Regions from separate parts of the Limnohabitans sp. TEGF002 genome, predicted to be linked through region 2. Evidence: predicted binding sites of a transcription regulator. Region 2 holds the regulator's gene; the other holds the start of a gene.

Region 1 (3,403 bases), 1.3 Mb from region 2:
GTCTTGACGAGGCGTGAAAGTTTGTCGGTCAGGGCGGAGGCCATGGGGGGAATCCAGAAATTTCAGGTCCAGCATGTTGGCGCCGCCCCACTGGCTGCGCCTGAAAGGCTAAACTCGGTGTCATGATTTTAGCGAGTCCCCCATTTTGGATGCTGCCAGCCACCGTGCTGGCGGCTGTGGCCTACGGCCTGCCAGCTTTGGCGGGAGAGCGCCTGCACCACTCACATGCGCGTCGCCTGCTTTGGCTGGCTTGGGCCGCACATGCCGTGGCTTTGTTGAGCTTGCTGGTCGGCCCAGTCCACTTTGGGTTTGCACCCGCGATTTCGGTGACCGCTTGGCTGGTGGTGAGCGCGTACATATTAGAGAGCCAGTTTTTCCCTAAATTCAAAGCACGATGGGCCATGGGCAGTTTGGGCGCAGTCGCCGTCGTTTTGGCCTGGTTTTTCCCTGGCACCCCGCTGTCCGCACAAGCTTCTGCCTGGCTGCCTTTGCATTGGGCTTTGGGTTTGTCCGCTTATGGCATGTTTGGGGCGGCCGTGGTGCACGGCTGGATGATGACCCGCGCAGAAAGGGATATTCGTCAAGCCCACGACGCCAGCAGTGGGGTACCCCTCTTGACGCTGGAGCGCCTGACCTTCCGCTTTGTGCTGGCTGGTTTCGTTTTGCTGACCGCCACCTTGGTCGCTGGCGTCTTATTTGGTGATGCGCTTTATGGCCAAGGACAAGGCCACTGGCGCTGGGACCACAAAACCATTTTTGCTGTGTTGTCCTGGCTCACCTTTGCCGTCTTGTTGGTGGGACGCAGCCAATGGGGCTGGCGGGGCCGCAGGGCTGTGCGGGTGCTCTACATTGGCGCGGGTTTGTTGCTCCTGTCTTACGCAGGTTCGCGTTTTGTCATGGAAGTCTTGCTGAGGCGCATGGGATGAAATACCTGTTTTTGCTGTTGGTGGTTTTGCTGGTCATCTGGGCGATCAAACGTGGCAAGGCGGCAAAGCAGGACCAACCGCCTTCCACCCCAGAGGCTTCGGCCCCCTCGGAAATGGTCACCTGCGCTCATTGCGGCATTCATTTGCCGCAAGAAGAAGCGGTCTCAGGCCAAAAAGGGCTTTACTGCAGCACAGAGCATCGGTCTGCTGCGCAAGACCGCAACCCTGGCTGAGGTCACGGCTTTCATGCGGGTGCCTGATTCAGACAACACCTCGCGTGCCACTTGGCAAGAAGGCTGGCACGCCCAAGCGCAACGGCTGGCATCACCCAATTTTGGTCCACGCCCTGCAGGGGTCTGCATTGACCTGATCGTGCTCCACTCCATCAGCCTGCCCCCCGGCCAGTACGGCGGCGATGCCGTGCAGCGCTTGTTCACCAACCAACTCGATTGGGACGCACACCCCTACTTCCAGAGCATTCGAGGGCTGGAAGTCTCCTCGCACTTCTACATTCGCCGTGATGGCACGCTGTGGCAGTTTGTCAGCTGCGATGACCGCGCATGGCATGCCGGACAGTCCCACTACAGGGGGCGACCCAACTGCAACGACGACTCGATCGGCATTGAGCTGGAAGGCCTGGAAGGCGAGACCTTCGAAGAGGCCCAATACCAACAACTGGCCGATTTGTGCCGGGACATCCGTCGCCACTACCCCATCGCGCACATGGCGGGCCATGAGCACATCGCACCGGGACGAAAAATGGACCCAGGGCCGGGCTTCCAATGGCCACATCTGAAAAAACTGTTGGATTTTCCGCCTCAGGTGTTTCCCTGATTCGTGCTCGCCCACAACGGCGAAAAAATATTTTGACGGCTTCAACTCCCTCAGCAAGTTGACCGATATTTAGAGATCGCGAGACAACTGCGCTCACGTGCCCCCCTTCAATCAAGGCCTTCAAAAACAAAATGGCTTGGCAAGCCGCATCAATCCTGAATCAGCCACCTGAAAACCTTTAAAAACAAGCCTTCCAGGGCTTTTTTTCAGCAAGTGAAAGATGGCAGCTGCAACGCTGGTCCATGAATTTATTTACCCACTTCCAAACAGACTCACAAAACAGACCGGTACACTACCTGTAGTGGCTTGTGCAGATGCCAGACACCAGATATAGTGTCTCTTACAAATTTTCACAATTAACCAAGACGCCAGTTCATGCGCCTTGTACCGAAGCCCAAGATCACCAAAATTCAAAGAAATAACCATGCAAACAGACCTGAATATCGCCTCCCCATCACAAGCCCTTCTGCGCCAGCCTGAAGCAGGACAAAACAGCCTCCCGAGCTTGCAGGCACTTGCCAATTACCAGATCATTCGCCGCAACGGCGCCGTGGTTCCCTTTGAACCAAACAAGATCGCCGTGGCCCTGATGAAAGCCTTCTTGGCTGTCCACGGCACACAGGGCGCAGCGTCCGCCAGCGTGCGAGAAGTGGTCGAAGACTTGACCCAAAACGTGGTTCGCGCTTTGGTCCGCTCACGTCCCGGCGGTGGCACTTTCCACATCGAAGACGTTCAAGACCAAGTGGAGTTGGGCCTGATGCGCAGCAGCAACCACGAAGTTGCACGCGCTTACGTGCTTTACCGTGAGCGCCGCACCCAAGAGCGTGCGCAACAACACCAGCAAGTGACCCCCACACCTGCAGAGCCACGTCTGCACGTGATCGATGGTGGTCAACGCGTCGCACTGGACATTGATTACCTCAAATCGCTGATGGTCAACGCCTGCGCCGGCTTGGGCAAGGACGTGAGTCCCGAACCCATCGTGACTGAAACCATGCGCAACCTGTACGACGGCGTGCCCATGGAAGAGGTTTACAAAGCCTCCATCCTGGCATCACGCACCCTGATCGAAAAAGACCCGGACTACACCTACGTCACCGCACGTTTGTTGATGCACACCATCGCCAAGGAAATTTTGGGTAAAGAAGTCCCCCAAAGCCAAATGGCCGAGGAATACATCAACTACTTCCCGCAATTCATCAAAAAAGGCGTGGACAACGACCTGCTGGATGAAAAACTCCTTCAATTCGACCTGAAGCAATTGGCCGCTGCGTTGAAGCCCGAACGTGATCTGCAGTTCGATTACCTGGGTCTGCAAACCTTGTACGACCGCTATTTCCTGCACGTGCGCAAAACCCGCATCGAGATGCCGCAAGCCTTCTTCATGCGCGTGGCCATGGGCTTGTCGCTCAACGAGATCAACCGCGAAGCTCGTGCCATTGAGTTCTACGAGATTCTGTCTTCGTTCGACTTCATGTCGTCTACGCCCACCCTGTTCAACAGCGGTACTTTGCGCTCGCAGCTGTCGAGCTGCTACCTGACCACCGTGCCCGACGATCTGGGCGGCATCTATGACGCCATCAAGGAAAATGCCTTGCTGTCTAAATTTGCAGGCGGTTTGGGCAACGACTGGACACCTGTGC
Region 2 (3,403 bases):
AATACGTCGACCGGGTCCGGGCCGAGCAACGGCAGCTGGACCAAGTCACAGACAAGCAAAATACCGCTGCATTGTTGCCCAAGAACGGACCGGCACAGCTTTGAGGCAGGTGGGGCCGAAAGGCTGCAGCGCTCGGCTACACTAACGAAGTGCGCGACTGGCGATAGGAGCCCCTTCTTTTCACAGACAAGTCGGGATCACTCTGACGTGGAGCGCGGTGGCCGTTGGGCTACCCCAGAACCACTGGGAAGCGCACAGCCCGGAACTGGCCATGAAACCCAGCCTCGGGTTATCAGCCGTTCGCCTGGGCAGCCCTTGTCGGGAACTTTTCACAAGTTGCCTGTCAAGGTTCCATCATCTGAAGGACTGCCATGTACCACCGCAATATTCTGATTGAACAAACCGACCCCGAGCTGTTCGCCGCCATCCAGGCCGAGAACGCCCGTCAAGAGCACCACATCGAGCTGATTGCCAGCGAAAACTACGCGTCGCCTGCCGTCATGGCCGCCCAAGGCAGCCAGCTCACCAACAAATACGCAGAAGGCTATCCGGGCAAGCGCTACTACGGTGGCTGTGAGCATGTGGATGTGGCCGAGCAACTGGCCATTGACCGCATCAAGCAAATTTTTGGCGCAGAAGCCGCCAACGTGCAACCGCACTGCGGTGCATCGGCCAACGAAGCGGTCTTTTTGGCTTTCTTGAAGCCTGGTGACACCATCATGGGCATGAGCCTGGCCGAAGGCGGTCACCTGACCCACGGTATGCCGCTGAACATGTCGGGCAAGTGGTTCAACGTGGTGAGCTATGGCTTGGACGCCAACGAAGCCATCGACTACGACGCCATGGAAGCCAAGGCCCGCGAAACCAAACCCAAACTGATCATTGCTGGCGCTTCGGCCTATTCGCTGCACATCGACTTTGCCCGCTTTGCCAAAGTGGCCAAGGAAGTCGGCGCCATCTTTTTGGTGGACATGGCCCACTACGCGGGTCTGATTGCCGCAGGCGTCTACCCCAACCCTGTGCCGCATGCCGATGTGGTCACCTCCACCACCCACAAGAGCTTGCGCGGCCCCCGTGGCGGCATCATCTTGATGAAGGCCGAACACGAAAAAGCCATCAACAGCGCCATCTTCCCCGGCCTGCAAGGCGGACCGCTGATGCACGTCATCGCGGCCAAAGCCGTGGCTTTCAAAGAAGCGCTGCAGCCCGAGTTCAAGGCTTACCAAGCCCAAGTGATCAAGAACGCACAGATCATTGCCGAGACCTTGACCGCTCGCGGCCTGCGCATCGTCAGCGGCGGCACCCAAAGCCACGTCATGCTGGTCGACCTGCGCGCCAAAGGCATCACCGGCAAAGTGGCCGAGGCCGCTTTGGGCAACGCCCACATGACCATCAACAAAAACGCCATCCCGAACGACCCCGAAAAGCCGTTTGTGACCAGTGGCGTGCGCATCGGCACCCCGGCCATGACCACCCGTGGTTTCAAGGACGAAGAAGCCCGCGCCACGGCCCACCTGATTGCCGATGTGTTGGACAACCCGCTGGACGAAGCCAACCTGGCTGCGGTGCGCGCCAAAGTGCACGCCCTGACCAGCCGCTTCCCGGTTTACGGCTGATCGGACTTCACGATGAAATGCCCGTTTTGTGGTCACCTCGAAACCCAAGTGGTGGAGACACGGCTGGCCGAAGACGGGGATTTCATCCGCCGCCGTCGTCAATGTGGCGCTTGTGAAAAGCGCTTCACCACTTACGAAAAGCCCGAAGTGAGTTTCCCGGCCATCGTTAAAAAAGACGGTCGCCGCATCGAATACCAACGCGACAAACTGCGCGCCAGCCTGAACCTGGCCCTGCGCAAACGCCCTGTGAGCACCGAACAGGTGGACGGTGCGATCGAGCGCATCGAAGAAAAACTGCTGGCCATGCCCAGCCGCGAAGTCGCCTCGCACCGCATTGGCGAGTTGGTCATGCGCGAGCTCAAAAAGCTCGACAAAGTGGCCTATGTCCGTTTTGCCAGCGTGTACCGCAACTTTGAAGACATCGACGAGTTCAAAACTCTGGTGGACGAAGTCCAAAGCTGATCCGGTTAGGGTGATGAGCCCAAAGCGGGGTTTTCAGGGGCACTTCTGCGGTGTGTACTTTTCAATTCTGGGCCTGCCCAAAGCATTGCTGACCACCTGCCAGCCCACGTCAGCTGAGGCCCGGCAAAAGCGCCATGTCCCGGCCATGAATGCCCCATTGCTGGTTGCGCTGCGACCCTCGGGCCCATAAGAAAAATAGGTTTTCACCGTACTGGTCGCGCGCAGCGTTATCCCCGCAGGCAGGCCTTCATGTGACTCTAGCAACGCTTCGTCGGTATCCAACCGGCCGTTGTCGTTCCCATCCACAAAGACCAGCCAGCCTTGCTGCCACTGGCCATCGGTGTCACAGCCGCCGCCACTGGCTTGAGCACACAAGCTGATGCGCTGTTGGCGGCGCAAGGCCTCCGAGCGCGCTAACACCAAGCTGTCCAAAAAACTCTCGGCTTGAGCCTGCAGTTGGTGTTTGGACCGCAAGTCCGACATGGCGGGAGCGGCCATGCCCACCAGAATGCCCAGCAAAGCCATCACCACCAAGGCTTCCAGCAAGGTAAATCCTGGTGCACAGACGCTCAGACGGGTCTTTTGGGGTTGAGGGCTTGGATGGCGCATGGTTGGGTGAGCGGGTCCTTGCACTGTACAAGATGAATACATAAGGCCACAATAAAACAAGCCACAGGAGATTGCCTATGGATACCGTCACCCGAGTCAAGGGGCCAACGACCAGCCAACACCCCCAAAACAGCCGCGGATGGACCTTGGCCGAACTGTTGATCGTGGTCGCCCTGATGGGCCTGCTCGGGGCCCTGGCCCTGCCCACTTACCAACAGCAGCAGCGCCAGGCCAGACGCAGCGATGGGCAAGCTGCGCTGCTCCAACTCCAACTGGACCAGGCCCGTTGGCGCAGCACCCACGACAGCCACGCCGACAACTTGAGCGCGTTGGGCTGGACCACTGATCGCTCCCCCCTGGGGCACTACCAAATCACGCTGACCGAGGTCAGCGCCGAAGGCTATGCAGCGCAAGCCATCGCACTGAACAATCAGGCTGTGGACCGGGACTGCACGCCAATGCGCCTGAGTTGGCAAGGCAGCGCCACCGCCGTGTTCGGCGCGGGCGAACACCCAGACAGCGACCCCCATCGCTGCTGGCGTCGGTGATGCCATGACCTCCAAACACATGACCGGTGTGCACGAACGGGGGGAAACCTTGATGGGGCTGCTGGTGGGCTTGTCGGTCGGTTTGATCGTATTGGCAGCTGGCAGCGCCCTGCTTTCCAACCAGCTGCGCGGCCACCGCATGGCCTTGCAAGACAGTCATCTGCACCA

Evidence for each region. The regulator NrdR, encoded in region 2, represses ribonucleotide reductase genes. The targets are predictions, from matches to a motif close to CACNANATNTNGTG.
Region 1: the regulator NrdR is predicted to act here: its motif matches at 2,083-2,096, upstream of ACZ5SR_RS04120 (ribonucleoside-diphosphate reductase subunit alpha).

The regions. Positions count from the first base shown of each region.
Region 1 is NZ_AP029224.1:810,620-814,022, reverse strand. It holds gene ffh (signal recognition particle protein) at 1-44, opposite strand, end outside; gene ACZ5SR_RS04135 (cytochrome C assembly family protein) at 150-926, shown strand; gene ACZ5SR_RS04130 (PP0621 family protein) at 923-1,159, shown strand; gene ampD (1,6-anhydro-N-acetylmuramyl-L-alanine amidase AmpD) at 1,173-1,760, shown strand; gene ACZ5SR_RS04120 (ribonucleoside-diphosphate reductase subunit alpha) at 2,185-3,403, shown strand, end outside.
Region 2 is NZ_AP029224.1:2,086,482-2,089,884, forward strand. It holds gene ACZ5SR_RS10330 (transglycosylase SLT domain-containing protein) at 1-104, shown strand, start outside; ZMP/ZTP riboswitch at 144-317, shown strand; gene glyA (serine hydroxymethyltransferase) at 372-1,616, shown strand; gene nrdR (transcriptional regulator NrdR) at 1,629-2,078, shown strand; gene ACZ5SR_RS10345 (GspH/FimT family pseudopilin) at 2,112-2,687, opposite strand; gene ACZ5SR_RS10350 (type IV pilin protein) at 2,765-3,235, shown strand; gene ACZ5SR_RS10355 (PilW family protein) at 3,240-3,403, shown strand, end outside.